Regions from separate parts of the Saccharothrix violaceirubra genome, predicted to be linked through region 2. Evidence: predicted binding sites of a transcription regulator. Region 2 holds the regulator's gene; the other holds the start of a gene.
What was found. The regulator HspR, encoded in region 2, represses chaperone genes until heat shock. The targets are predictions, from matches to a motif close to ANNTTGAGTNNNNNNNACTCAANNT.
Positions count from the first base shown of each region.

Region 1: lon (endopeptidase La) is a predicted target of HspR. The motif match lies at 4,307-4,331, and genes of this name have one in related genera.

Region 1 covers NZ_JACHJS010000001.1:1,302,957-1,317,351, forward strand. Annotated here, with positions in the region: gene F4559_RS06680 (polysaccharide deacetylase family protein) at 1-242, shown strand, start outside; gene F4559_RS06685 (substrate-binding domain-containing protein) at 317-1,954, shown strand; gene lon (endopeptidase La) at 1,955-4,294, opposite strand; gene F4559_RS06695 (tyrosine-protein phosphatase) at 4,409-5,125, shown strand; gene F4559_RS06700 (cadmium resistance transporter) at 5,127-5,708, opposite strand; gene F4559_RS06705 (histidine phosphatase family protein) at 5,705-6,250, opposite strand; gene F4559_RS06710 (SAM-dependent methyltransferase) at 6,409-7,209, shown strand; gene F4559_RS06715 (patatin-like phospholipase family protein) at 7,225-9,144, opposite strand; gene F4559_RS06720 (hypothetical protein) at 9,654-10,151, shown strand; gene F4559_RS06725 (CatB-related O-acetyltransferase) at 10,138-10,794, opposite strand; gene F4559_RS06730 (TetR/AcrR family transcriptional regulator) at 10,865-11,446, shown strand; gene F4559_RS06735 (alpha/beta hydrolase) at 11,624-12,556, opposite strand; gene F4559_RS06740 (M48 family metallopeptidase) at 12,626-13,642, shown strand; gene F4559_RS06745 (S1 family peptidase) at 13,713-14,395, shown strand, end outside.
Region 2 covers NZ_JACHJS010000001.1:7,253,826-7,268,220, reverse strand. Annotated here, with positions in the region: gene clpB (ATP-dependent chaperone ClpB) at 1-1,590, opposite strand, end outside; gene F4559_RS33775 (VOC family protein) at 1,768-2,148, shown strand; gene F4559_RS33770 (FAD-binding oxidoreductase) at 2,634-3,737, shown strand; gene F4559_RS33765 (HAD family hydrolase) at 3,769-4,467, opposite strand; partial or broken gene F4559_RS35730 (helix-turn-helix domain-containing protein) at 4,554-4,694, shown strand; gene F4559_RS35725 (hypothetical protein) at 5,309-5,767, shown strand; gene F4559_RS33755 (hypothetical protein) at 5,876-6,103, shown strand; gene F4559_RS33750 (hypothetical protein) at 6,154-6,423, shown strand; gene F4559_RS33745 (heat shock protein transcriptional repressor HspR) at 6,451-6,876, opposite strand; gene dnaJ (molecular chaperone DnaJ) at 6,873-8,039, opposite strand; gene grpE (nucleotide exchange factor GrpE) at 8,156-8,788, opposite strand; gene dnaK (molecular chaperone DnaK) at 8,785-10,635, opposite strand; gene F4559_RS33725 (DUF4097 family beta strand repeat-containing protein) at 10,876-11,658, opposite strand; gene F4559_RS33720 (hypothetical protein) at 11,798-12,337, opposite strand; gene F4559_RS33715 ((Fe-S)-binding protein) at 12,524-14,395, shown strand, end outside.

The sequences.
Region 1 (14,395 bases), 6.0 Mb from region 2:
CCACGCGCAAGGCCGCGGCCGACTGCGGCATCGCCGCCCTGGTCCTGTGGACCGCCGCGGTGAACGACGGCGTCGTGCAGTTCCAGGCGGGCGGCAAGCTCAACCCCGGCGACATCGTGCTCATGCACTTCCGGCAGACGTTCGTCGAGGACTGGCTCGCGTTCCTCAACCGCGCCAAGCAGGACGGCCTGACCCCAGTGCTGCTCGACGACTTCCTCTCGCCCACCGCGCCGCCCGCGTGAACGGCCGCGTGAAGTCCAGGTGAACGTCCGTCGCGCGCGGCCCGGCGTCGCGGGCCGCGCGGCGACAATTCGGTGTGCAGACGCTGCGGTCCGCGCTGGACTTCCTCGGTGGGCCGGGCCCGGTCGCACTCGCGATCGCCCTGCTGTTCGCCACGCCGGTCATCGACCGGGTGTTCGTCCGCCGCAAACGGGTCAACTTCCGCGTCCTCTACAACTCGAAGATCGGGCTGGGACCTGAGCAATTGCACGACGGCACCGAATCCCAGCCGTCGCAACTGCGTGAACTCGTCCGCGTCCTGGACCGCATGAGCATCGTGGTCGTCCGCGTGCGCAACAGCGGCAACTACGACATCGACGCCGACGATTGGGACAAGGCGCTCACGTTCACCTTCGGCGAGCGCGTGGTGTGGAACGCGCGGGTCTCCGAGGCGGGTTCGGACGACCTGCGCGAAGAGGTGCGACGCAGCCTCCAGTTCTTCGGCGCGGACACCGCACGACGCGTGTCGCTGCCGACGGTGCGGGAACGGATGGCGCAGCTCGTCGCGCGCTGGGGTCGGCTCGCGGTCGTCGCCGAACCCGGCGAGCAGGTCTGGCACGGCGTGCGACTCGAAGGTCTCGCGTTGCGGCGCAAGCAGAAGTTCAAGCTGCTGGTGGTGTTGCGCGAACCCGAGACGAACGACGGGCCGATCGGCAAGGACGTGCGCATCGAGGGTCGCCTGGGCGGTGTCGGGATCGTGCACGACGAGAAGCGCCGTCGGGTGGTGACGCTGCCCCGGCTCACCGGCGGCATCGCGGCGGTGCTCGCGGCGGTGCTCGTGCTCACCCTGGCGTGGCCGGGTCAGTCGTCCGATCCGACGGTGGCGTGCGCGAGCGGATCGCTCAAGGTGACGGGATCGAGCGTGTTCCTGCCGACCGTGCGCCCGATCGTGGACCAGTACCGCGCGGCGTGCCCGGACGCGGACATCACGGTCGAGTCCACCGGGAGCAAGGAGGGCGCCCGCGAGGTGGCCGCGCTGGGACCTGCCGACACCGGTTCGGTGCTCGCGTTCTCCGACGGTGCGCCGTCGGACGCGGACGTGACCGGCCGACGGGTGGCGATCGTCGTCTACCACGTCGTCGTCAACGGATCGGTCGGGCTGGAGACGGTGACGCTCGACCAGTTGCGCGGCATCTACGCGGGCAGGTACCGGAACTGGAGCGAACTCGGCGGCGCGGCGTTGCCCATCAGGGTCGTCGGCCGGGACGGCGACTCGGGCAGCCGCCAGCTGTTCGAACGCGTCGTGCTCAAGGCGGCCGAGCCCGCGATCTCGTCCGACGACTGCCGGGTCGCCGACCGCGACCCGACCGCGTCGGTGATCCGGTGCGAGCGTCCGCGCAACGCCGACGTGGTGCGTGAAGTCGGCGCGACCGAGGGCGCGATCGGGTACGCGGACGCGCCGTCGGTCGCCGAGCCGCGCAAGGCGAAGAAGATCGTCGCACTGTCGCTCGACGGCCGGGCGTTCGACGCGGCGGCGGGTGTTGACGAGGGTTACCCGTTCTGGACGGTCGAGTACGTGCTGACCAAGGGGCAGCCCGCCGAGGACTCGTTGTCCGGACGGTTCCTGCGCTACCTGCTCGAACACGACGACGCCCGCGTCCGGATGAAGGACGCGGGCTACCTGCCGTGTCGGACGGCCGACGGCGACACGTTGTCGCTGTGCGGGTTGCGCTGATCACGCGGCCGCGGTGACGACCTCCGGTTCGAGTGCGAGGTCGAGCACCTCACGCACGTCCGACACCAGGTGGACGGTCACCGCGTCGAGCACCGACGCGGGCACGTCCTCCAGGTCCGGCTCGTTGCGCTTGGGCAACAGCACGGTGGTGATGCCCGCCCGGTGCGCGGCCAGCAGCTTCTGCTTCACCCCACCGATCGGCAGCACTCGCCCGGTCAGCGACACCTCGCCGGTCATCGCCACGTCCGACCGGACCGGACGACCTGACAGCAGCGATGCCAGCGCCGTCGTCATCGTGACACCGGCCGACGGACCGTCCTTGGGCACCGCGCCCGCCGGTACGTGGACGTGGACACCACGCGTCGCGAGCACGCTGGCGCGTTCGTCGTGCGACCGCAGGTACGACAACGCGATCCGTGCCGACTCCTTCATCACGTCGCCGAGCTGTCCCGTGATCGTGACGTCGGTCGCGCCGGTGTCGCGCGCTGCGAGCGACGCTTCGACGAACAGCACGTCGCCGCCCGCGCCCGTGACCGCCAGTCCGGTCGCGACACCCGGCACGGCGGTGCGTTCCGCCGACTCCGGCGTGAACTTCGGCGAACCCAGATACGGGCGCGGGTCGTCGACCACGACCGGCAGCGACCGCTCGCCGAGCGCGACGCGTGCCGTGATCTTGCGCAGGACACGGGCCAGTGCGCGGTCGAGCTGCCGGACACCGGCCTCGCGCGTGTACTCGCCCGCCAACGCTTGCAGAACGTCGTCGGTCACGGTGACGTCCGCGTCGCTCAGCCCCGTGCGTTCGATCTGGCGCGGTAGCAGGTGGTCGCGCGCGATCGTGACCTTCTCGTCCTCGGTGTAGCCGTCGAGCCGCACCAGCTCCATCCGGTCCAGCAGCGGTGCCGGAATCGCCTCGAGCACGTTCGCGGTCGCGAGGAACACGACGTCCGACAGATCGAGTTCGACCTCCAGGTAGTGGTCGCGGAACGTGTGGTTCTGGGCCGGGTCGAGCACCTCCAGCAGGGCGGCCGTCGGATCGCCCCGGTGGTCCGAGCCGACCTTGTCGATCTCGTCGAGCAGCACGACCGGGTTCATCGAGCCCGACTCGGCGATCGCGCGCACGATCCGGCCGGGCAGCGCGCCGACGTACGTGCGTCGATGACCGCGGATCTCGGCTTCGTCCCGTACGCCGCCGAGTGCGACACGGACGAACTTCCGTCCCATGGCCCGCGCCACGGATTCGCCCAGTGACGTCTTGCCGACACCGGGCGGTCCGACGAGCGCGAGCACGGCACCGCTGCGCCGACCGCCGACCACGCCGAGTCCCCGGTCGGCGCGCCGTGCGCGTACCGCGAGGTACTCCGTGATGCGTTCCTTGACGTCGTCCAGGCCCGAGTGGTCGGCGTCGAGCACGGCCCGCGCACCGGCGATGTCGTAGGAGTCGTCGGTGCGCGTGTTCCACGGAAGCCCGAGCACGGTGTCCAACCACGTGCGCAACCAACCCACCTCGGGGGACTGCTCGGCCGTCCGTTCGAGCTTGTCGACCTCGGCGAGCGCGGCCGTGCGCACGTGTCCGGGCAGGTCGGCGGCCTCGACCCGGGCCCGGTAGTCCTGCTCCTCGGTCACGGGCCGGCCGTCGAGGTCGGCCAGTTCCCGGTGGATCGCGGCGAGCTGGCGACGCAGCAGGAACTCCCGCTGCTGCTTGTCGACGCCTTCCTTGACGTCCTTGTCGATCGTCTCGGCGACGTCCAGCTCGGCCAGGTGCTCGCGGCCCCACTCCAGCAACAGGGTCAGGCGTTCGGCGACGTCGTCGGTCTCCAGCAGGAGCAGTTTGCGCTCGTCCGACAGGTACGACGCGTACCCGGCGAGGTCGGCGAGCGCGGCCGGCTCGTCCACCTGCCGCACGGAGTCGACCACCTGCCACGCGCCGCGCCGCTGGAGGATGGTCGTCACCAGCGCCCGGTACTCGCGGGCGAGTTCATGCGTGCGGTCGTCGGCGGGCGGCACACCGGCCACGGTCGCCTCGACCCACAGCGCCGCACCGGGACCGGTCGTCCCGGTGCCGATGCGGGCCCGCGACACGGCCCGCAGCACGGCCGCCCGTTCGCCACCGGGCAGTCTGCCGACCTGTTCGATCTCGGCCAACGCCCCGACCTTGGCGTACCGGCCGTCCAGACGGGGCACCAGCACGACCCGGTTCACGTCGCCCGCCGTCGCCGCCTCGACCGCGGCCCTGGCCTCGGCGGTGGCGTCCGGCCCGCTCAACCGGACGGGCACGACCATGCCGGGCAGCACGACCACGTCGTCCAGCGGCAGTACCGGCAGCGCCGACGTCTCGCTCATGATCTCCTCCGAAAGTTGAGTCTGATCGGCTCAACCATCATGAGCGGGGAGATGTTTCCTCCGGGCGTTCGCCCTGGGCGATCCTCTCGTCACGCCCAACCGACAGCGGTGCCGATGCGTCCTGTGACCATGGGCGACGGGGGAGAGCTTTCGTGGGACGGGTGCGTCAACGTCCGTGACCTCGGCGGACTCGGCCGGGTCCGGCCGGGTGCGGTGGTCCGGATGGAGGCGCCGACGAGGCTGGGCGAGTCCGGGTGGACGGCGGTCTGGGACCACGGCGTCCGCACGGTGATCGACCTGCGGGACGCGGGCGAGCGCGTGCCGGACCGGGTGCCGCGACCGTCCGGGATCACCACTGTGCACTGCCCGCTCGACCCGGTCGGTACGCCGTTCCACGCGCGGTGGTCGTCGATCGACAACCTGGCCACGCCGCTGTACTACCCGGCGATGCTCGTCGAGCACCCCGAGCCGGTGATCACCGCCGTGCGGATGATCGCCGACGCGGCACCGGGGTGCGTCGCGTTCCACTGCGCCGGCGGCAAGGACCGAACCGGGCTGGTCGCCCTGGTGCTGCTCACGCTCGCCGAGGCGACGCCGGACGAGATCGTGGCCGACTACCTGCTGACCTACGACCGGATGAAGCCGCTGTACGACGAACTCGGCCACCCCGACCAACTGAGCGGCGTGACGAAACTCCTCGCGGCCCGAGGCACCACCATCGAAGCGTCGCTGACCTCGACCGTCGCTTCGTTGACGATGCCCGACTTCCTCCTGGACAACGGCCTGCCCGCCGTCGAGCTCGACGCTCTGCGTGCCCGTCTCCTCCGGTGATCTACAGACCGAACGCGCCGCCCTCGACCAGGATCGTCACACCGATCGCGACCAGGACCAGCGGCAGGATCACGTGACCCCGGCGCGACAGCGCGCGGCCCACCACCGGATGACCGGCCAGGAACCGGCCGGCCGCGCACCACAGCGCCGTTCCGGCCAGGAAGACCACGAGGTAGCCGACCATCCCGGCCGTGCCGGCGACCGCGAACACCGGCACGTACACGCCGATGTTGTCGCCGCCGTTGGCGAACGTCACGGCCGCGACCGACCACAGCCCGGCGCCGCGGACGTCGTCCTCTTCCTCGTGGCGTCCGCGCCACGCGGTCCATCCGGCACGCAGCCCCAACGCCAACGGCAGGAGTCCCAGGTATGGGATCACGGTCTCGGGCAACAACCCGGCGCCCAGCGCACCGAGCACCGATACCGCCAGGATCGCCGCGAACCCCAGGTACTGACCGGCGACGATCTCGAGCACCGCGACCCGGCCGCGTGCCCGGCCGAAGAACACGGCGAGCAGCAGCAGGTCGTCGATGTTCGTCACCGCGAACATGCTGGCCGCCTTGAGCAGCAGGGTCGCGTTCATCGCAGCCCCGGTCCTTCCGCATGGAAGCGCATGCCGGAGAAGGACAAGCGGTAGACGGCGGGCATCGGCATCGCGGCGCTGAACGGCCAGTCCACCGCGACACCGAACCCGGCCAGTGCGCGGGCCACGAACGTGCCGTGGCTGCCGACGACGACGGTACCGCCGGCGTGTTGGTCGGCCAGGACGCGTAACGCTGCCACCGCACGTGTCGACAACGCCGCGAGGCTCTCCCCGCCGGGCCGGGCGAAGTCGGGGTCCGCCCAGCTGCGCGCGTAGTGGTCGGCGTAATCGGGACGTGGCTCCAGACCGGATTCCCACTCGCGCAGCGCCGCGTCCGTCGTCACTGTCACGCCGAAGCGTCGCGCCAGGGGCTCCACGGTCTGCACCGCGCGCAGGTACGGGCTCGACGCGATCGCGTCCGGACGAAGGTCCGCGAGGTCGTCGACGAGCTGTCCCGCCTGCGTGCGCCCGAATGCGGACAGTCCCCGGTGGAGTTCGTCCGGCCCGCCCGGTACCGGAACGTGCGACGTGGCGTGACGCACGACCACCAAGGTGGTCGCGAATTCGTTTCCGTCGCCGGACATGGGTACGAAACCGTGCACGTCGCACATCATGTGACATCGACCCCGGACGCCCGTTCGGTGGTTGCGGTCCCGCACCCGGAACGCGACGATCACGCCCGTCGAGTCGAGGAGTGTGCATGGAGCAGGCAAGCTGGGTCCCGTCGTCGGTCGACCTCGACCGGCCGAGCGCGGCCCGGATGTACGACTACTACCTGGGCGGGTCGCACAACTTCGCGGTCGACCGCGAAGCGGCGCAGGCCGTCGAGAAGATCTACCCCGGCATGGCCGGCGCCGCCCGTGCCAACCGGTCGTTCCTGCGCCGGGCCGTGCGGTACCTGCTCGCCCAGGGCATCGACCAGTTCCTCGACCTGGGTTCGGGCATCCCGACCGTCGGCAACGTGCACGAGATCGCCCAGGCGGCCAACCCCGAGGCACGCGTCGTGTACGCGGACCTGGAGCCGGTAGCCGTCGCGCACGGCAGCGCCCTGCTCGCGGACAACCCGCGTGCCATCTCCGTCCAGGGCGACCTGCGCGACCCCGACTCCGTCCTCAGCTCCGACGAGGTCCGCGCGCTGCTCGACTTCGACCGGCCGATCGGCGTGCTGATGGTCGCGGTGCTGCACTTCGTGCCCGACTCGGACCGGCCGCACGAGGCCATCGCCCGCTTCCGCGACGCCCTCGCGCCCGGCGGCTACATCGCCATCTCGCACGGCAGTGCGGACGGCGTGCCGCAGGACGGCCTCGAAGACACCGACCGTGTGAAGGCGATCTACCGGCGCACCGACAGCCCGCTCGTGCTGCGGTCCGGTACGGAGATCGCGTCGTTGTTCGACGGCCTCGACGTGGTCGAGCCGGGCGTCGTGCGGCTGTCCGAGTGGCGGCCGGACTCCGACGACGCCTACATCAGCGCGTACGTCGGGGTCGGCCGCAAGTCCTGACCAACGGCGTGGCGGCTACTCCGGCGGCGTGATCCGCAGGTCGGGGTCGATCGGCGGCGCGCCGTCGAACGGCCCCTTCACCAGACCACCCAACGCGTCGAGCGTGAGCGCGATCCCGTGCGCGTGCGGGTCGACGTCGGTCGGCGGCTCCTCGAACCAGTCGTGCAGATCGGTCGGGATCCGGTACGTGTCGGCGAGTCCGGTGTACAGCTCCGCACGCCGGTCGGCCTGGTCGGCGAGCTGCTGGTACTCACGCATGGCCAGGCGCATGCGAATCCACCGGTACCGGTCGGTGTTCGTACCGTCCGACGCGGTGAACCGGGTGCGCAGCAGCTCGCCCGCCCGGCGCCCGCGCGCGGCCAGGTCGAGGATGGTCGCGGGTGGCATGAACAGGTTCAGGCCGCCCTCGTGGTCGGCGACCCGCACGTGCGCGATCCGACCCCGGTAGCCGGGCAATGCCGACTGCATCGTGTCGCGCCAGTCGAGCATCGTGTCGAGGATCGCGCCGGCGAACCCCCGCACCCCGTCGACCGGCCGCCACGGTGCGCCGCTGGTCGACGCGTCCTGCTCGGGCAGCCACACGTCGTCCGCGCCCGGACTCGGGAACCGCTGGAGACTGAGCCCGAACGTGGGCCAGCGCGGCAGCATCGTGTCGAAGAAGTGGATCGGGAAGTTGCTGGTGATCCCGCCGTCGGAGAACCAGTGCACGCGCGGCTCGGGTTCGGCGCGGACCAGCGGGACGGCCGCGATCAGGCCGGGCAGCGGCATGCTCATCCGCACCGCGAGGGCTACCGGCAGGTCACGTGGCAACCGGTGCAGCACGTGCCCGTCCAGCGGACACGTGTGCCCGGTCGACTCCGTGCCGAGCCGGTGCACGACGCGGTCGGGCACGACCCGGCCCAGGCACCGTGCGCAGAACAGCCACTCGTCGACGGGTTCGGTGAACGGCAGCCGGTAGGGGCGTCCCTCCGACAGGTCCGTCGTCATCAGGACCAGCGTCGTGTCGAGATCGGCGAAGGTCAGGGTGTCCACACCGGACAGGTCGTCGAGCCGGTCGGCGAGCCAGTCGCTCAGTGGCGGCACGCCCGTCGAGCGCGGCACGCCGCATCGCCGGTCCCAGAAGTTCGCCTTGAACGTGCCGGTGCCGGGGACCAGGCCGAAGTGCAGCGACCGGGCGTTCTTGTCGAGGAAGCGCTTCGCACCGAGCAGGTACGTCACGGCGACCGCGCTCACGAACGCGAACCCGAACACCAACCACCACACGACGGCCGTGACCAGCGTGGTGAAACTCGGAAGCGTGAACCGGGTGAGCGCGAGGACCGGCAGCAACGGTACGAGCACCAGCAGCGCGGTTCCGATCCGGCGCGGCCACGCGTCGTGTCCGCGTGGCACCAGTCGGATCACTATGGGCGGCACGATCAGCGCGACCAGCACGATGATCGTCACCAGCACCCACGACGGGGTCGTGCGCCACTCGACGGCGAGCGCCCACGCGGTCGGCCCCGCCAGCCATAACGCGAGTGCCAGGGCCAGCGATGCCCGCGCCCGCCAGCCGATGGCACCCAGCAGGGCGAGGACCAGGCACGTTGCCGCACTGCGCCCCGTCACCGCGCGGCTCTGCATGGACGCGGCGACGACCCGGAACAGTCGACGCGTGCGCGCGTCGGGTTGGAACAGTTGCGCGAGCCGCCATTCCGGCGACGCGAACCAGTGGACGATGCCCTCCAGCTTGCCGAACCCGTCGCGGTCGCGCCCCTTCTCGGCTGCCGCGGTGAACGCGGCGCCGATGGCACCCGCGGACGCACCGCCCAACGACCGGAACCGGTAGTGGCGGGCGAGTTCGACAACGGCCCACGGGTACACCACGCCGCTTGTGGTGCCTCCGCGCATCGTCAGGTCGCAGTACCCGTTCAACTCGTGGCGGTCTTCGCTCACGGCGGCCTCCCCGCACCAATGATCGCGCTGCGCACCCGGACAGCGCGCTAGACCAACCGGTGGTTCTCCCCGCCGGGCCGTTCGAGCCAGATCACTCGATCGGGATGAGCGCTCCCACTGTGTCACTCGTACGAGTGAAAATCTGGGTGTTGCATAACTCTTCGCTGGCAGAGTCCGACGAGCTTGTCATCCGAATGGCCATACCCGGTCGGACGAATGCGAGCGTCGTCATGATCCAACCGCCATCCCGGCGCCGTAGGCGGCCGACGCTGTCCCCGTCACGCTGGCCGTTCGTGCTCATCGCCCTGTTCCTGATCGCGGTCGTGGTGGTGGCCGTGGCACGTCGCGACCGTCCAGCATCGACCGCGACGACGTCGCCGCATCGTGTACCGGTAGGCGACACTTCCACGTCACCGTCACCGATCGCGTCACCGTCTCCGGTCGTGTCGCCGACCACGTCCGTGACGCGCACCCCGGTGCCGCGTCTCGCCCCGGTCACGGGATCGTCGGTGTATACCGGCATCGGCGACGGCATCGTCACGCTCGACCGTCCGACCGGCCTCAAGGTCGTCGAGTTCGAGTGCGCGGAATGCTCACGCGTCACCGCGATCACCACGGACGGCGACGAGGCCGTACTGGTCCGGACCGTTGGTCCGTATCGGGGCAAGCGCTGGCTCAACGTCCACGACGGTGCGCGCACGACGACGTTGACGATCACCGCGAACGCCGCCTGGACCGTCGGGGTCGGCGGCCTGGAGGCGGCCACCGAGTCGTCCGGTTCGCTGTCGGGTACCGGTGACAGCGTCGTGGTCTACCGCGGTACCGCGACCACCGCGCGGATCACCAACTCCGGCGACGGCGCGTTCGTGGTCGACGTCGTGTCCGGTCCGGCCGGACTCGGCCTGCCGGTGGACACCGTCGGCGCCTACGACGGCACGGTGCCGCTCGAAGGCCCCGCGATCATCCAGGTCACGTCGAACGGCACCTGGACCGTCACCCCGCGCTGACGAGTCCGTGCTCGACCGCGATCCGTTCGATCTCGACGGGCGTGCCGGCCATGATCGTGCGCACGTGCTCGGTCACGAGTTCGATCGGCCACGACCACCACCGTGCGCGCAGCAGGCGTTCGACGTCCTCGTCCGGGTAGCGGCGCTTGATCGGCCGCGCGGGGTTGCCGCCGACCACGGTGTACGGCGGCACGTCGGACGTCACCAGTGCGCCGGTCGCCACGATCGCACCGTCGCCGATCCTGACCCCCGGCATGATCACCGCACCGTTCCCGAACCACACGTCGTTGCCGACCACCGTGTCGCCGCGGGTCTCCATGCCGGTGATCAGGTCGAGAGTGCGCTCGGCCCACGTGCCCCCGAAGATCGTGAACGGGAACGTCGACACACCCGAGGTCAGGTGGTTCGCCCCCGCCATGACGAACCGCGTCCCGGTCGCGATCGCGCAGAACCGACCGATGACCAGCTTCTCGGTGCCGTAGCCGTAGAGCACGTTGCGGGTCTCGAACTCCGTCGCGTACTCGGGGTCGTCGTAGTACGTGTACTCGCCAACCTCGATCGTCGGCGCCGTGACCAGCGGCTTGAGCAGGACGACGCGGGGGTGCTCGGCGAGCGGGTGAAGCAGGGTCGGATCGGGAATCACGGCGCTCCTAACGCAACTCGTGTCGCGTTAGACTGGCACAACCGCTCCTTTAAGGCAACTGGAGTTGCATTTGGCTGCCAGGCCCGGCGGACGCTCCGAGCGCGTCCGTGCCTCCGTCATCGATGCCACGTTCGCCGAACTGGTCGAACGCGGCTACCTCGGCATGTCTGTCGAGAACGTCGCCAACCGCGCCGGTGTGCACAAGACGACCGTGTACCGGCGTTGGGGGACGGTCGAGGGGCTCGTCGCGGACGCGCTCGACCACACCCGCGACACCCCGTGGCCGGTGCCCGACACCGGCACTCTCGTCGGGGACCTGACCGCGATCGCCTACGAGGTCGTCGATTCGTTCGCCGATCCCGTACGTCGCACGGTTCCCGTCGCAGTGGTCGCCGCCGCGCTCATGTCGAGTGCCGCGACGCGTGCCAAGAACGACTTCTACGGCGCGCGCACCGCCGAGGCCGCCCAAGTCGTCACCCGCGCCGTCGAACGCGGCGAGCTGCCCGCGACTACCGACGCGGCCGAGGTGATCCGACTGGTGTGCGGCCCGCTGTACCACCGCGTGTTCATCACAGGCGACCCGATCGACCACGGGGTGGCGGACCGTGTCGTGCGCGTCGTCGTACACGCGGCCAAGGCCGGTCTGGTGTAGCGGACCGGTGGTCCGCTGAGGGTGCCCGGCACGGTGACGCCGCACATGTACGACGTTGCTGTTCAAGGGCGAGACTGTGTCCGGCACGTGCACGACAGAGCGTTCGCGTAACGGAGCCGGGCACGAATGCACGACTCCGTGCACCATCCTGGCACCGTCGGAGGTGCGCTTACCTGCTCAGACGCCGTCGAGGAACTCGTCGACTTCGGCCAGCGCGCGTCGACGTACCGGTTCGGCGGACAGGAACAGGTCGTGCATGCCGTTGTCCACGGTTACGACGGTGACGTCCCGACCGATCTTCGGACCCCACCGGCGCATGTGCTCGACGTCGAGCACGGTGTCGGACGTCATCGCCTCGACCGACCACTTCCGCGCGTGCAGGTGGCTGTGCGCGGAACGCAACAGCAGCACCGGCACGCGCACGTCCAGCCCCCGGTGCAGCGTCGCGTGCGCCCGACGGACCGCGCGCAACCACCCGGCCGTGACCGGGAACGCCTCGATCGGCTTCCAGCCCAGGTCGAAGTCCCATTCACCGTGGTGGTCCCGGTGGATGCTCTGCCCGTACACGCTGCCCAGTCCGGACCGCACGACGAGTCTCGGCGCGAACCGCCCGACACCCCGGATCACCGCCGTGCCCACGGTGCGCAGGAACCACGGCTCGGCCAGGTCGAGCCACGGGCTGTTGAGCACCAAGGCGTCGATGAGCCCGTCCCGCCGCCGTTCGTGCGCCCACAGGCTCGCGGTCAACCCACCGGTCGAATGGCCCATCAACACCACGTCGCGGTGCCCGTCCTCCTCGCGGACGATCCGCACCGACGCGTCGATCTCCTCGAAGTGCTCGGTCAGATCCGTCACGTGGTTCGCGAGCTGTCCCGGCCGCAGCGACCGCCCGTACGCGCGCAGGTCGACCGCGTAGAAGTCGAACGACCGTCGCGTGAAGTGCTCGGCGACGTGCCGCTGGAAGAAGTAGTCGGCGAACCCGTGCACGTAGAGCACGGCGCCGCGCACCGGATGCTCGGCCCGCTTGCGCACCAACGTCGCCGTGACGTCGCCGCCGCCCAGCGGGAGCGTCCGGGTTTCGTAGTCGTCACCCAGCACATCTACGGTCACCGCCACAGTGTGCACGCCTCTTGCGCCGATCGGGGAGATCACCCTCCCCGATCGTGGCACTCTGGCTTCATGAGCGAGGAAATCGAACGATCGACGGCCCGCGTGCGCTTCTCCGGGATCAGTCCCCGCGCCTACGAGCACCCGGTCGACCGTGGCGCGCTCGCCGTGCTGCGTGCGGTGCCGGGCATCGGTCCCGTGCTACAAGCGGTGGCCGGTGCGTTCACCGAACGCGGTGAGCGGCTGGTGCACCTGGCGTCGACCATCAGGGTCGGCCCGAAGCAATACCCGGAGCTGGACCGGCTCCGGCTGGAGACGGCCGCGACGCTGGACATCGACCCGGTGCCCGAGCTGTTCGTCCGCCGCGACCCGACGCCGCAGGCGAGTGTGTTGGGCATCGACAAGCCGTTCATCGTCCTCACGACCGGTCTGATCGACCTGCTCGACCGCGACGGCCTGCGGTTCGCCATCGGGCACGAGATGGGCCATGTGCTGTCCGGCCACGCGCTCTACCAGACGATCCTGTACCGCCTGCTGCGTCTCCAGGAGACGCTCGGGTGGATGCCCGCCGCGTTCTGGGCCGTCCGTGCCGTGATCGCCGCGCTGTGCGAGTGGTACCGCAAGACCGAGTTGTCGTGCGACCGTGCCGGATTGCTGTGCGTGCAGGACCCCGCCGCGGCGTTGCGCGTGCACGTCGCGTTGGCCGGCGGCATGGACCTGCGCCAGGTCGACACGTCCGAGTTCCTCAAGCAGGCCAAGGAGTACGAGGCCGTCGAGGACGTGCGCGACAGCGTGCTCAAGTTGATCCGCACGTGGCCGCTGACCCACCCGATGGCCGTCGTGCGCGCCGCCGAGTTGCAGAAGTGGGCCGCGAGCGAGGAGTACCGGACGATCCTCACCGGCGAGTACGCGCGCCGCGAGGACGACCGGCCGACGACCTCGTTCAGTGATGACCTCAAGTCCGCGGCCCGTTCCTACAAGGAGTCGGCCGCCGAGTCCGAGGACCCGTTGATCAAGGTGCTGAACGAGTTCGGCGGGGTGTTGGCGGGCGCGGCGGGCAAGGTCCGCGACAAGTTCACCGCCAACTAGGCTACTCGGCCTAATACTGTCGTACGTTCTGGCTAGTCTCCGAACGTCGGAATCGACGCGAGGAGGAACGATGCGACTGGCCACGCTGCTCGTGGCGCTGCTGGTGTTCGGTGGTGGCACGGCCGCCGCGACCGGTGAACGGGTGGTCGGCGGCTCACGGGTCGCCATCACCGACCACCCGTGGGTGGTCTACCTGACGGATTCGGCGGGGTTCCAGTTCTGCGGCGGCACGCTCGTCGCCCCGCGCAAGGTGGTGACCGCGGGGCACTGTGTCGTCTCCCGGTCGCCGGGCACGACCCGGGTGGTCGCGGGCCGCGAGGACAAACGCACCCGGCAGGGTGAGGTCCTCGCGGTCGAGGAGATCTGGGTGCACGAGCGGTACGACGGAGCCGACCAGGGGTCGGACGTGGCGGTCCTGACGCTGGGATCGTCGGCGCACCAGGCGACCCTGCCGCTCGTGTCGCACGCGGAGTCGGAACTGTACGAACCGGGCACGCTCGCGACGGTCCTCGGCTGGGGACGGGTCAGCGAGTTGGGTGCCACCTCCCGGTTCCTGCTGGCCGCCACGGTGCCGCTCACAACCGATGAGGTCTGCGGGGAGGCATACCCGCAGTACGACCCGTCGGCCATGGTGTGCGCCGGGCGGCCGGACGGTGGGGTCGACACCTGTCAGGGCGATTCGGGCGGACCGTTGGTGGCGGGTGGGCGCCTGATCGGCCTGACGTCGTGGGGCGAGGGTTGTGCGCGTCCGGG
Region 2 (14,395 bases):
CTTGAGCATCACGGCCGCGTCCTGCGTGGTGCGGGCCGCCTCGTCCAACTCCTTCTCCAACGCCGGGATGCGGCCGTAGCGCAGCTCGGCGGCCCGGCCGAGGTCACCGTCGCGCTCGGCGCGCTCGGACTCGCCGCGCAGCGTCTCCAACTGCTCCTTCAGTTCGCGGACCTTCTCGATCGAGCCCTTCTCGTTCTGCCAGCGCGCGGTCAGGCCGGACAGGGTCTCGCGCTTCTCGGCGAGTTCGGCGCGCAGCGCGGCGAGGCGTTCGACGGAGGCCGCGTCGGACTCCTTGGCCAGCGCCATCTCCTCGATCTCCAACCGGCGCACGGCCCGTTCGACCTCGTCGATCTCGACCGGCCGGGAGTCGATCTCCATGCGCAGCCGGGACGCGGACTCGTCGACCAGGTCGATCGCCTTGTCCGGCAGGAAGCGCGCGGTGATGTAGCGGTCGGACAGCGTGGCGGCGGCGACCAGCGCGGCGTCGGTGATCCGTACGCCGTGGTGCACCTCGTAGCGGTCCTTGAGGCCGCGCAGGATGCCGACCGTGTCCGCGACGGAGGGCTCGCCGACGACGACCTGCTGGAAGCGGCGTTCCAGCGCGGGGTCCTTCTCGACGTGTTCGCGGTACTCGTCGAGCGTGGTGGCGCCGACCATGCGCAGCTCGCCGCGGGCGAGCATGGGCTTGATCATGTTGCCCGCGTCCATGGCCGAGTCGCCGGTCGCGCCCGCGCCGACGATGGTGTGCAGCTCGTCGATGAACGTGATCACCTGGCCGGCCGAGTCGGTGATCTCCTTGAGCACGGCCTTGAGGCGTTCCTCGAACTCGCCCCGGTACTTGGCGCCGGCGACCATGGCGCCGAGGTCCAGGGCCACGACCCGCTTGCCCTTGAGGGACTCGGGCACGTCGCCGGCGACGATCCGCTGGGCCAGGCCCTCGACGATCGCGGTCTTGCCCACGCCCGGCTCGCCGATCAGCACCGGGTTGTTCTTGGTGCGCCGGGACAGCACCTGGACGACGCGGCGGATCTCGGTGTCGCGGCCGATGACCGGGTCGAGTTCGCCCTTGCGCGCGCGTTCGGTGAGGTCGACGCCGTACTTCTCCAGCGCCTTGTACGTACCTTCGGGGTCGGGGCTGGTCACGCGTGCCGAACCGCGCACACGGCCGAACGCCTCACGCAGGGCGTCCGGCGTGGCGCCGTGGCCGCGCAACAGGTCGGCGACCTGGCCGCCGTGCTCGGCGAGGCCGACCAGCAGGTGCTCGGTCGACACGTACTCGTCGCCCATGCCCGTGGCCAGTTCCTGGGCCTTGGTCAGCACGCGCAACGCATCACGCGAGAGCTGCGGCGCGGAGACGGACGAGCCGCTCGCGGCGGGCAGCGCGCGGGCCAGCCGGTCCAGGTCGGCGTGCACCCGGCTCGGGTCGGCGCCCACGGCCGTGAGCAGCGGGGACGCGATACCGTCGCCTTGGGCGAGCAACGCGCCGAGGAGATGGACCGAGCTGACGTCGGGGTTGCCCGCGACGGTCGCGGCCTGCACGGCCGCGGACACCGCCTGCTGGGTCTTCGTGGTCGGGTTGAAAGCGTCCATTCCTCACCTCGGTCGGTGTGCCAACGCGTGGGTGCCAGGGTCCCGCACCAGCCTTCGCTTGGCTCAACGTCAGAAAAGTTGAGTCAGTTCCACTCAACCCTGGCCGGCGATGTGGTGTGGACCACGTCGACCCGAAACCCCGATGCGAGGGCGCTTCGCGCGCACGAGGATCGGTGGATGACCTCTCTCGTCCACAACATCACGTTCGACACCGGGAACCCCTACGAGCTGGCGTCGTTCTGGTCCAAGGTCGTCGACCGACCGCTGTCCGACGACGACAAGCCCGGCGACGACGAAGCGATCATCGCCCTGTCCGGCGGGCCGAGCCTGCTGTTCCTGCGCGTGCCCGAGGGCAAGACCGTGAAGAACCGGGTGCACCTCGACCTCCAGCCGAGCACGACGCGTGAGGAGGAGGTCGAGCGGTTGATCGGCCTCGGCGCGAAGCTGTTCGACGACCAGCGCCGCCCGGACGGGACCGGGTGGGTCGTGCTGACCGATCCGGAGGGCAACGAGTTCTGCGTTGAGCGCAGCGCAGCCGAGAAGGCCAAGACTTCCTGAGCGTGGTCACCCACACGTACCAACTCGTTGTCCACAGGGGCAGTGGAGTTGTCCACAATCCGCAGGTGGGAATCCACAGGCGACCCCGATTCACAGTTGACGCGCTGTGCACCATCCACCGATGGAGTGACGGAGCGTCACTCGGATTCATGGCACCATGAGGTTCGAGTTGCTTATTCACATGAACGAGTGACTAACGGACACTATCGAGGGAATTACCGTGCGGAAGACCTCGTGATACCACCCGCCGGGGGCAGGGGTTAGTCACTCCGAGTGATCACCCAGCACTCAAAGGTGGCATCAAGGGGTCGACCGGCCAGTTGACGGGTTACTGTCGCCTGGTCGGGGTGGGAATGACCAGAACGTAGCGCCTTGCGGCGTGCTGCCGGAAACATGGAGACTGCGGCCGGACCATGACTGCCAACGCTGTGCTGAGCCCCATCCCCAGCCCCTCGCACCGGGAACCGCCACCGGGTGTGACCGCCATGATGCGGTTGATCCGGGAAAGCTGGGCGGTGGTGGAACCGCGTTCCGAAGAAGTCGCCAAGTACTTCTACGGCATGCTCTTCAGCCTCGCGCCGGCCACCCGCGAGATGTTCCCGGCCAACATGGAGGTCCAGCGCAGCCGCCTGTTGCGCGCGCTGGTCCACGTCGTCCAGATGGTCGACCGCCCGGACGACCTCCTCCCGTTCCTGCGCCAACTCGGCCGCGACCACCGCAAGTTCGGCGTGGTCAACTCGCACTACGAGTCGGTGGGCATGGCGATGCTGGCCGCGATCAAGAAGCACGCGGGGCCGGCGTGGACACCCGAGGTCGAGATGGCCTGGGCCGAGGCGTACACGATCATGGCCCGCACCATGCAGGAGGCCGCGGCGGCCGACGACGGTCCGGCGTACTGGCACGCCACGGTCCTGGAGCACCAGCGCGTCGGCTGGGACCTGGCCGTGGTCCGCCTCCAGCCCGACCACCCCATCGGCTACCGCGCCGGCCAGTACGTGAGCGTGGAGACACCCGGCCGGTCGCGGATGTGGCGCTATTTCTCGCCGGCGAACGCGCCGCGCGAGGACGGCATCATCGAATTCCACGTCAGATCGGTGGAGGGCGGCTGGGTCAGCCGGTCGGTCGTGGGGCACACGGCGCCGGGCGACGTCTGGCGGATCGGACCGCCGATGGGGCGGTTGGGGGTCGACCGCGAGTCGGGACGGGACGTCCTGATGATCGCCGGTGGCACCGGGGTGGCGCCGATGCACGCGATCATCGACGAGATGGCGCAGTGGGGGCACAACCCGCGGGTGCACCTGTTCGTGGGCGGACGGACGCGTGAGGACCTGTACGACCTGGACAACCTTCAGCGGGTCGCGGCGCACAACCCCTGGCTGACGGTCGTGCCGGTGTTGGAGTCCGATCCCGGGGTGCGCGGGGTGGAGCAGGGGACGTTGGCCGACGTGGTGACCCGGTACGGGGCCTGGGAGGAGCGCGACGTCCTGGTCTGCGGATCTCCGGGGATGATCCGCGCGACCGTGAGCCGCATGCTGGTGGCCGGCACACCCCTGGACCACATCAAGTACGACCCGTTCACGCTGGACTGAGGCCCGGGCGGCGGGCGACGACGAACGCCGGTCAGCCGATCAGCAGGCCCTTCAAGGCTTGCGGATCGCGCAGGTCCGCCAACACCTCGTCGGCTCCCGCTTCCCGCAGTTCGTCCGCGCCGGTGTTCCCGCTCGCGACCCCGATCACCCGCGCACCCGCCGCACTGGCCGCTTCGACGTCTCGCCGCGTGTCACCGATCAACACCGTCCTGAGTCCACCGAAGTCGACTCCGACTCGCGCCCAGGCCCGTGCCCGCGCGATGTCGACCAATTCGGCCCGATCCCGGTGGTCGTCCCCGTAAGCGCTCGTTTCGAGATCGACATACCGGTCGAGAGCGAACACCGCCAACTTCACGCGGGCGACGGCCCTCAGGTTTCCGGTCAGCACCCCTTGGTGCACCGACTTTTCCCGGGACAGTGCAGCCAGCGCTTCCCGCGCGCCCGGCAGCACCCGCCCACGCGCGGCCAGTTCTCCACGACCTGACTCGTAAGCCGCCACCAAGGCCCGTGCCAGCCGGTCGACGTGCTCGACCGTCGGCTCGACCCCGTGCAGCGCGAGGGTTTCCGAGATGATGTCCGGCTCGGTCCGCCCGCTCACCTCCGCGAGCCGCTCGAACGCCAACCCGAACGCCTCGGGCATCGCGCGCTCGTACATCTCACGCCCCACCCCACGAGACTGGAGAAGGGTGTGGTCGATGTCCCAGAGCACGAGCGCCCGAGGCGTGATCATGAGTACCAGTCTGTCACCCGGTCGATCCGTCATATCGTCGGGCGTAGTCTCGGCTGGGCCAGTTCCCGGGAATCAGTCGAGGCGGCATGAATCAGCAAATCGCTCGCCGAATCGGAGAACGTGTCCGCTTCCACCGCGTCGCCGCACGGCAGACCAAAGTGGTCATCGCAGGGTTGGCAGGAATCTCGGACGACTACCTCTATCAGATCGAACGCGGCTTGAAAGTGCCCACGGTACCGGTGGTCCTGGCATTGGCCGAGGCACTCGGGGTAGGCGTGGAGGCATTGTTGGCTGCCACTCCGCCAGCCTCGCCCTCCAAGCTGTCGCCTGCCTCTTCAAGCAACCTCTACCGTGCGATGACCAGTCCTGCCGAAGGCAATACGGCCGACTTGGCGAACGCATCCGATCTTGCCCGGGCGGTGGGTGACGCATGGCGGACCTGGCAGACCTCACCCATGCGCTACACCGCGCTTTGCGCGACGCTTCCCGCCCTCATCGTCGACACGGATCGAGCGGTCCGCCTGCACCGCGGCGACGACAGTGCGCATCGACGTCGGGCGGCTGAGCGCCAGGCCGCCGACCTGTACGGTCTCGTACGCTCGGTGGCCAAGCGGGTCGAGCGAATGGACCTGTCACTCGTGGCCGCAGACCGTTCGCTCCGGGCTGCGGAAACAGCCGATGATCCACTCAGGCTGGCTGCGGCCCGGTGGAACCTGGCCCAGTACTGTTGGCCGACGGGCAAGCCGATGGAGCCGAAGACACCGCGCTCCACGCCGTCCGAGAGCTTGGTCCGGAAGTCGAACGCGGCAGTCTCGATGCCTTGGCTCTCCACGGTTCGCTCATGCTCCTGGCCGCGATGGCCGCCGCACGCAAAGGCGAGCGGTGGACCGCACAGGACAGGGTGCGATCCGTCGAACCCGTGGCTCGACGAACCGGTGAACGCAACACGCTCTGGACTGCCTTCGGGCCGACCAACGTCAAGATGTTCGCGGTCGCGGTCGCGGTGGAAGCCGGTGCCGCCGCCGAAGCCCTCCGACTGGCAGAACAAATCGATCACCACCACTCCCCTTCACTCGAACGCCGGGTGGCCTTCTTGATCGACCAGGCCAAAGGCCATGAGCAACGCCGTGACTACGCGAGCGCCCTCGTCATGCTGACCATGGCCGAACGGGAAGCTCCCGAGGACATGCGCCACCGCCCGGCTGCTCGTGGTCTCCTGGACACTTTGGTCCGACGTGGACGTCGAACCGTCGCCGCCGAAGCCGCACGCATGGCCACCCGCGTCGGGGTTCCGCTCTGATTCCCGACCCTGGGACAACCCGAACCACCGGCTAGGGTTACTCGCCGGTAATCCCTCTACCGTCGCCGCGTGCTCATCCACGGTCGTCCGAGGGGTTGAAAGTCCGACATGAACGAAGCCGGGCAGGAAGACAAGCGGCAGGCAGAACTTGTGTCCCTGACCGTGAAGTTGACCGTCTCCGAGTTGGCGGCGATGAGCCATGTCGCCGTGACGGTGACCTCGGCAGCCGACCAGGTGAAGGTCAACGCAGCCGACAGGGCTCTCCGCAAAATTCGCGATGCCGCGCGGCAACACAAGTCACTACCTCTGATACCCCGGATACAGGCACGTCCATGACGACGTTGTCACCGGACCAACCGACCTATCACCCATAGAAAGGCATCACCATGTCCACCGCACTCAGGACAAGCGTCTACCTGTCCCTTACCGACCACGTCGAGATCGCTGCTCGCATCGCCGCGGATGACACCGTGGAGATCACCTTCGACCGCGAGGCCGACTTGTTGCTCACACCAGGAGCCTTCCTCGCGCTGACCGCCGCCTTCGAAGACGTCTCGAACGAACTGCTGAAGCGCACGGCAACCGCGGACGCCGGAACCATCGACTCGGCAAAGCCGCCGATCGACAGGATCGCCGACCTGTCAGCCTTGGAGTGATCACAGCGTGGGAGGCCCGGGTGGCGCTCAGCGTTGGCGGGGTTTCCAGACGACCAGTGCGGTCTCGTGCCTCACCGGCACGAGGTCTCGGCGGTAGCTCGCGTGCACGGATGCCGCTGCGGCGTCCGCGGCGGCCAGGGCCGAAGCCAGTTGCTCGGTCAGTTCCTGCACGTGGGCGCGTAGGGCGCCGACTTCGTTCTCCAGTTCGATGATGCGCTTGATGCCCGCCAGGTTGACGCCTTCCTCCTGGGACAGGCGTTGTACCTCGCGCAGCACCACGATGTCGCGCATCGAGTAACGACGGCCGCCGCCCGACGTGCGGCCCGGTGACACCAGGCCCATGCGGTCGTACGAGCGCAAAGTCTGCGCGTGCAGCCCGGAGAGCTGGGCGGCCACCGAGATCACGAAAAACGGGGTGTCCTCGTCCGTACCGGGCGGGAACGGGAAGGTCATGTCGACCTCTTCTCCACCAACGCGTTCAGCTCGGGTCGCGGGTCGTGCTGTGCCGTCGCCTTCGCGTACGCCTCCAGGGCGTCGCGGGCGGCGGCGTCCATGTTGTTCGGAACGGCCACCTGCAGCGTGATCAGCAGGTCGCCCGCCTGGCCGTCGCGACGGGCGATGCCCTTGCCCTTCGCCCGCAGGACGCGACCGGTCGCGGTGCCGGCGGGGACCTTCAAAGTCACCTTGCCGTCCAAGGTCGGCACGGTCAACGTCGTGCCGAGGGCCAGTTCGGGGAACGTGACCGGCACTGCGACCGTCAGGTCGTTGCCCGACCGGCCGAACACCGCGTGCGGGTTGACGTGCACGCGCACGTACAGGTCGCCCGCCGGGCCGTTGTTGCGGCCGGGTTCGCCCTGGCCGGCCAGGCGGATGCGCTGGCCGTCGTCGACGCCGGCCGGGATGCGGATCGTCAACGTGCGGGTCTTGGTGCTGACGCCCTCGCCCGCGCACTCCGGGCACGGGTCGTCGATCAGCCGGCCGGTGCCGCGGCAGTCGCGGCACGGCTCGGAGAACGCGAACGCGCCCTGGTTGCGGTTGACCAGACCGGCGCCGGCACAGGCCGGGCAGGTGCGCGGGGTCGTGCCGGGACGCGCGCCCGAACCGGCGCACGTGCCACAGGTCGAGGGCGACGACAGCCGCAGCGGCACGGTCGCGCCGCGCACGGCCTCGGTGAAGTCGATGCGGACGTCGGTCTCCACGTCCTCGCCGCGCCGGGGCCGGTTGCCGCCACCGCCGCCGCGCTGGCGGTTGAACAGCCCGCCGAGCAGGTCGCCCAGACCGCCGGCGCCACCACCGGCGGCACCGCCCTGACGGCCGAACAGGTCGCCGACGTCGAAGCCGCCACCCGTGCCGAAACCGCCGGGGAAGCCACCGCCACCGGCGAACAGCCGCCGGGCCTCGTCGTACTGCTTGCGCTTGGACGCGTCCGACAGCACGCCATAGGCCTCCGACACGGCCTTGAACCGCGCCTCGGCCTTGGTGTCGCCGGGATTGGCGTCCGGGTGCAGTTCCCGAGCCAGCTTCCGGTACGCCCGCTTGATCTCGTCGGCCGACGCATCGGACGAGACGCCCAGCTCGCGGTAGAAGTCCTTCTCGATCCAGTCCCTAGCGCTCACCCGGACGCCCCTGTGGTCGTTCGCCCCTCCTCACAGGGGCGGCGGGGCAGCGCGGTCCGGTCGCACCCGGGAGGGACCCGGGTGCGGCCGGACGCCGCCTCGCGTGTGGTCGGTTGTCAGTCGCCCGATTCCTCTGCCGGTGCGGGCGACTCCGAAGCCGGAGCCTCGTAGTCGGTCACCGCCACCAGCGCGGGACGCAGGACGCGCTCGCCGAAGCGGTAGCCGCGCCGCAGCACGGCCGTCACGGTCGGCCCGCTCACGTCCGGGGACGTGCCGTGCTGGACGGCCTCGTGCACGGACGGGTCGAACGCCTCGCCGTCGTGCCCGAACGACTCCAGCCCGGACCCGCGCAGCGCGGCGGTCAGCTTGTCCGCCACCGCCTTGAACGCGCCGGTCAGGTCGCCGTGGGCTTCCGCGCGCTCCACGTCGTCGAGCACGCCGAGCAGTTCGTTCGCCACCTGCGCCTTGGCCGTGGCCACGACCAGCTCCCGGTCGCGCTCGACGCGCTTGCGGTAGTTGGCGTACTCGGCGGTCAGCCGCTGGAGGTCGGACGTCCGCTCGTCGAGCTGGGCCTTCAGCTCGGCGGCCGGGTCGGGCTCGACCGGTGCGGCGTCGACCACCTCGGCGTCGACCGGCTCGGGCTGGTCGACGTCGGTCCCGGCCTCGGGCGTGCGCACCTGTCCGGTCTCGGGGTCGACCCGCCGGCGGTCGGTCACGACCACCGGCGGGTGCTCGTCGGGTGCGGTCACTTCTTCTCGTCCTCGTCGACGATCTCGGCGTCCACCACGTCGTCGGCCTGGGCGTCGCCGGCCGCCGCACCGGCCGCGCCACCGGCGGCGGCGTCGGTCGGGGCACCCGTGTTGGCGTAGAGCGACTGGCCGATGGCCTGCGACTCGGTGGCGAGCTTCTCCACGGCGGAGCGCACGGCCGCGATGTCGGTGCCCTTGAGCGCCTCGGTGGTCTCGGCGAGGGCCGCGTTGACCTTCTCCTTGACCTCGGCCGGGATCTTCTCGTCGTTCTCCTTGACGACCTTCTCGGTCTGGTAGACCAGCGTCTCGGCCTGGTTGCGGACCTCGGCCTCGTCACGCCGGCGCTTGTCCTCCTCGGCGTGCGCCTCGGCGTCGCGGACCATGCGCTCGATGTCCTCCTTCGGCAGCGCGGAGCCGCCGGAGATGGTCATCGACTGCTCCTTGCCGGTGCCCTTGTCCTTGGCGGACACGTGCACGATGCCGTTGGCGTCGATGTCGAAGGTGACCTCGATCTGCGGGACGCCGCGCGGCGCCGGCGGCAGACCGGTCAGCTCGAACATGCCGAGCTTCTTGTTGTCCGCGGCGAAGTCGCGCTCGCCCTGGAAGACCTGGATCTGCACGGACGGCTGGTTGTCGTCGGCCGTCGTGAAGGTCTCGGACTTCTTGGTCGGGATCGTGGTGTTGCGCTCGATGAGCTTGGTCATCACGCCGCCCTTGGTCTCGATGCCCAGGGACAGCGGGGTGACGTCGAGCAGCAGGACGTCCTTGACCTCGCCCTTGAGGACACCGGCCTGGAGCGCCGCGCCGACGGCGACGACCTCGTCCGGGTTCACGCCCTTGTTCGGCTCACGGCCGCCGGTCAGCTCCTTGACCAGCTCGGCCACGGCGGGCATGCGGGTCGAGCCGCCGACGAGCACCACGTGGTCGATCGCGCCGACCGAGATGCCCGCGTCCTTGATCACGTTGTTGAACGGCGCGCGGGTGCGCTCCAGCAGGTCGTTGGTGATGCGCTGGAACTCGGCCCGGGACAGCGTCTCGTCGAGGAACAACGGGTTCTTGTCCGCGTCGACCGTGATGTAGGGCAGGTTGATCGTGGCGGTGGACGAGCTGGACAGCTCGATCTTCGCCTTCTCGGCGGCCTCGCGGATGCGCTGCAACGCCATCTTGTCCTTGGTCAGGTCGATGCCGTTGGACTGCTTGAACCGGTCGACCAGCCAGTCGACGACGCGCTGGTCCCAGTCGTCGCCGCCGAGGTGGTTGTCACCCGAGGTCGCGCGGACCTCGACGACGCCGTCGCCGAGTTCCAGCAGCGAGACGTCGAACGTGCCGCCGCCGAGGTCGAAGACCAGGATGGTCTGCTCGGTCTCGCCCTTGTCCAGGCCGTAGGCGAGCGCGGCCGAGGTGGGCTCGTTGACGATGCGCAGGACGTTGAGGCCCGCGATCTGGCCGGCCTCCTTGGTGGCCTGGCGCTGCGCGTCCTCGAAGTACGCGGGGACGGTGATCACCGCGTCGGTGACCGGCTCGCCCAGGTACGCCTCGGCGTCGCGCTTGAGCTTCATCAGCACGCGCGCGGAGATCTCCTGCGGCGTGTACTTCTTGTCGTCGACCTCGGTGGTCCACTCGGTGCCGACGTGTCGCTTGACCGACCGGATCGTCCGGTCGACGTTGGTCACCGCCTGGTTCTTGGCGGGCTGACCGGTGAGCACCTCGCCGTTCTTGGCGAAGGCCACGATGGACGGGGTGGTCCGCGACCCCTCGGAGTTGGCGATGACCGTCGGCTCGCCACCTTCGAGAACCGCGACGACGGAGTTGGTCGTCCCCAGGTCGATGCCGACCGCTCGCGCCATTTGGAAACCTCCTGGTAGTGCCTTTGTGAGAGCCCCGCATTGAGCGGCGCCGACTCAAGTTTGCCAGGAACCCCGGACTTGAGTCCACCCGACTCAACCTTTCTGACTGACCCAACGAGCGACCAGCCGTCCGGGTTCCCGCGAGCGAGTGATCCGGACCACTGCGGGTAGCCGGAACGCCCGGAAACGCCGTCGGCCGGCCGGACCTGGACAGGTCCGACCGGCCGTACGACCTCGCGACTACGCGGCGTGCAGCGTCACGTCGCCGCTGTTGGCCCGCAACACCAGGTCCACAGTGGCCGCCGGGTCGCTCTTGACCGACACGTCGGTGTTGCCCGACCCCGACCCGGCCTCGACCTTGTACGCGCCGGCCGGCACGCGGACGTCCACGTTGCCCGAGCCGGCCTCGGCCCGGACCGGCTTGACCTGGGCCATCTTCACGATGAGGTCGCCGGAGTTGTTGTCGACCGACACGGCACCGCGCATGCCGGTCAGCGTCGCATTGCCCGAGCCCAACTGCCCGGTGAAGTCGCCGCCCACGTCGGTGGCGTTCACGTCGCCCGAGTTGTTCTCCAGGCGCACCGCGCCGGAGATCCCCTTCAGGGTCGCGTTGCCGGACCCGAGGTCGATCTCGACCGACGCGAGGTCCTCGAACCGGACGTCGCCGGAGCTGTTCTCACCGACGATCTTGACGTCCTTGGCCGGCACGACGACCTCGTAGTCCACGGAGCACTGGTTGCCGCAGCCCTCCAGGACCAGGGTCGAGCCCTCGGTCCGGTAGGTGTCCTTCGGCGGCGCGTCCATGCTCTTGGAGAAGTTGAACGTCCGGACGATCCTGACCTCGGTCGCCTGGTCCGAGGAGCGCACGAAGGCGTCGCCCGAACCGTTCTGCACGCGCACGGTCGCGATCTGGTCCTTGATCGTGTGCTCGTCCCGGAGGGTCTCCTGGACGAACTTGACGCACGACGTCAGTCCCATCGCCACCGTGACCACGGCGACGGCCGCCACGATCCGCTTCACCACGACTGCCCCCTCGAAACCTGCCTGCCGGTCTTCGATGCCACGGTCAACGCTAGGGCGCCGGGAGGGTCGGGCACACCGGGGGAACCCCCGAACCCGTACGGGGGTTGTCCCTACCCCGGTGCCGGGCGCCAGGCGCAGGTCAGGCGAGCGTCTCCACGATCGCGCGCAGCGCCGGCGCGCCCCGGCCGGGGTCGTCCAGGAAGTGCTCGGACGCGATCACGTGGGTCGCGGTCGTCCGCTCCCACACCAGGCCGCGCACGGCCACGACCGTGATGACCAGCCGAAACGGCTTGACCGGCCGACCGAGCCGGTACCGGACGCCGCGCACGACCTCGGCGACGGGCAGCGCACCGGCCCGGCGTGGCCGGCGTGCCGAGTACTCGGCGAACGCGGGCAGGAGCGCGCGCAGGGCCGCGCGCGACGCGGGACGTCCGGCAAGCGATGGCCCGTCGGGGTCGATCGGCGACCGGCCGGGCGAGGCGTCGCGGGCGTGGTCGAGCACGTCGGCCCACCAGCCGAGCCACTCGTCGGCCGCGGCGGCGCGGTCCACGCCGGGCGGCACCACCACCGGCACGGACGGGTCGAGGCCGGGCAGTTCGGGCACGGTCTCGACGGACAGCGCCAGGGTGTCGCGGAGGAACAGGACGCAGTCCACCGCGCGGTTGGTCGTGTGGGACACCTGCCAAGACTCACGAGACGCGAATCCCATGCACCTCATTGTCCAGCGTGAAGGTCAACACTGAGGCATCGGAACCGACACGGACGACCGCTTGAATGGGCGGACGATCACCACCAAGTGGTTACCCATCAGTAGTCGGGCGTAGGGTGCCCGACCAGGAGAACGACGAGGAAAGGCCACCGCGACATGGGAGCCCTTCAGCTCAGCCTCGGCGCCGTAGGCGTCGCCGTCAGCGTTTTCGCGTGGGGGCTGTTCGTCGCCGGAGTGGTCCGGATGATCAAGATCATCAGGCTGGGCCAACCGGACGCGACGCGCAACGGACCGTTCGTGCCGCGACTGCGCACGTTGATCGTGGAGTTCGCCGCGCACACCCGCATGGCGAAGTTCCGCAAGGTCGCGCCCTGGCACTGGCTGGTGATGTGGGGCTTCCTCATCGGCTCGGCCGTGTTGTTCGAGGCGTACGGCGAAGTGTTCTCGCCGGGCTTCCACTGGCCGGTGATCGGCACGTGGTCGCTGTGGTCGCTGCTGGTCGAACTGCTCGGCATCGGCACCGTGGCCGGTGGCGTGGCGCTCGCCGTGATCCGGCAGCTCAACCACCCGCGCCGGGCCGACCGGCTGTCCCGGTTCGCCGGTTCGGACTTCAAGGCCGCGTACTTCGTCGAAGCCGTCGTGATCATCGAGGGCCTCGGCATCCTCGGGGTGAAGGCGTTCAAGCAGGCGTCCGGCCTGGAGGACCCGCCGCTGTGGTCGTCCTTCGTCACGGCGCCGCTGGGCGAAGTCCTGCCCGCCTCGCCGGACTGGGTCTCGGTCATGGCGGTCGTCAAGCTGCTCTCGGGCATGATCTGGCTGATCGTGGTCTCGAAGAACCTGACCATGGGCGTGGCGTGGCACCGGTTCAGCGCGTTCTTCAACATCTACTTCAAGCGCGAGGACGACGGCGGCGTGGCGTTGGGCGCGCTGCGGCCGATGATGAGCGGCGGCAAGGTGCTCGACCTCGAAGAGGCCGACCCGGACACGGACACGTTCGGCGTCGGCAAGGTCGAGGACTTCACGTGGAAGGGTTGGCTGGACTTCAGCACGTGCACCGAGTGCGGGCGCTGCCAGTCGCAGTGCCCCGCGTGGAACACGGGCAAGCCGCTGTCGCCGAAGCTCGTGATCACCCAGCTGCGCGACCACGCGTTCGCCAAGGCGCCCTACCTGCTCGCGGGCGGCAAGCGCGACATGGCGGGCGACGAGGTCGGCCTGGTCGAGGACAAGTACGAGGACTACAAGAAGCGCCTGGAGTCCATCGACGTGCTGGCGCTGGCCGAGTCCGAACGGCCGCTGATCGGCGGCGCCGACGAACTCGGCGTGATCGACCCGGACGTGCTGTGGTCGTGCACGACCTGCGGCGCCTGCGTCGAGCAGTGCCCGGTGGACATCGAGCACGTGGACCACATCGTCGACATGCGGCGCTACCAGGTGCTGATCGAGTCGAACTTCCCGTCGGAACTCGGCGGCATGTTCAAGAACCTGGAGAACAAGGGCAACCCCTGGGGCCAGAACGCCAAGGACCGCCTCGCGTGGACCGACGAGCTGGACTTCGAGGTGCCGGTGTTCGACGGCGAACTCGGCGACGCCGAGTACCTGTTCTGGGTCGGCTGCGCGGGCGCGTTCGAGGACCGGGCGAAGAAGACGACCCGGGCCGTGGCCGAACTCCTGCACACCGCCGGGGTCTCCTACGTGGTGCTCGGGCCGGAGGAGACGTGCACCGGCGACCCGGCACGGCGCGCGGGCAACGAGTTCCTGTTCCAGATGCTGGCGCAGCAGAACGTCGAGGTGCTCAACACGGTCTTCGAGGGCCGCGAGCCCGGTCGGCGCAAGATCGTCGTGACGTGCGCGCACTGCTTCAACACGCTGGCCAACGAGTACCCGCAGGTCGGCGGCACGTACGAGGTCGTGCACCACACCCAGCTGCTCAACCGCCTGGTCCGCGAACGCCGCCTCGTGCCGGTCGCCGAGATCGCCGAGGACGTGACCTACCACGACCCGTGCTACCTCGGTCGGCACAACAAGGTC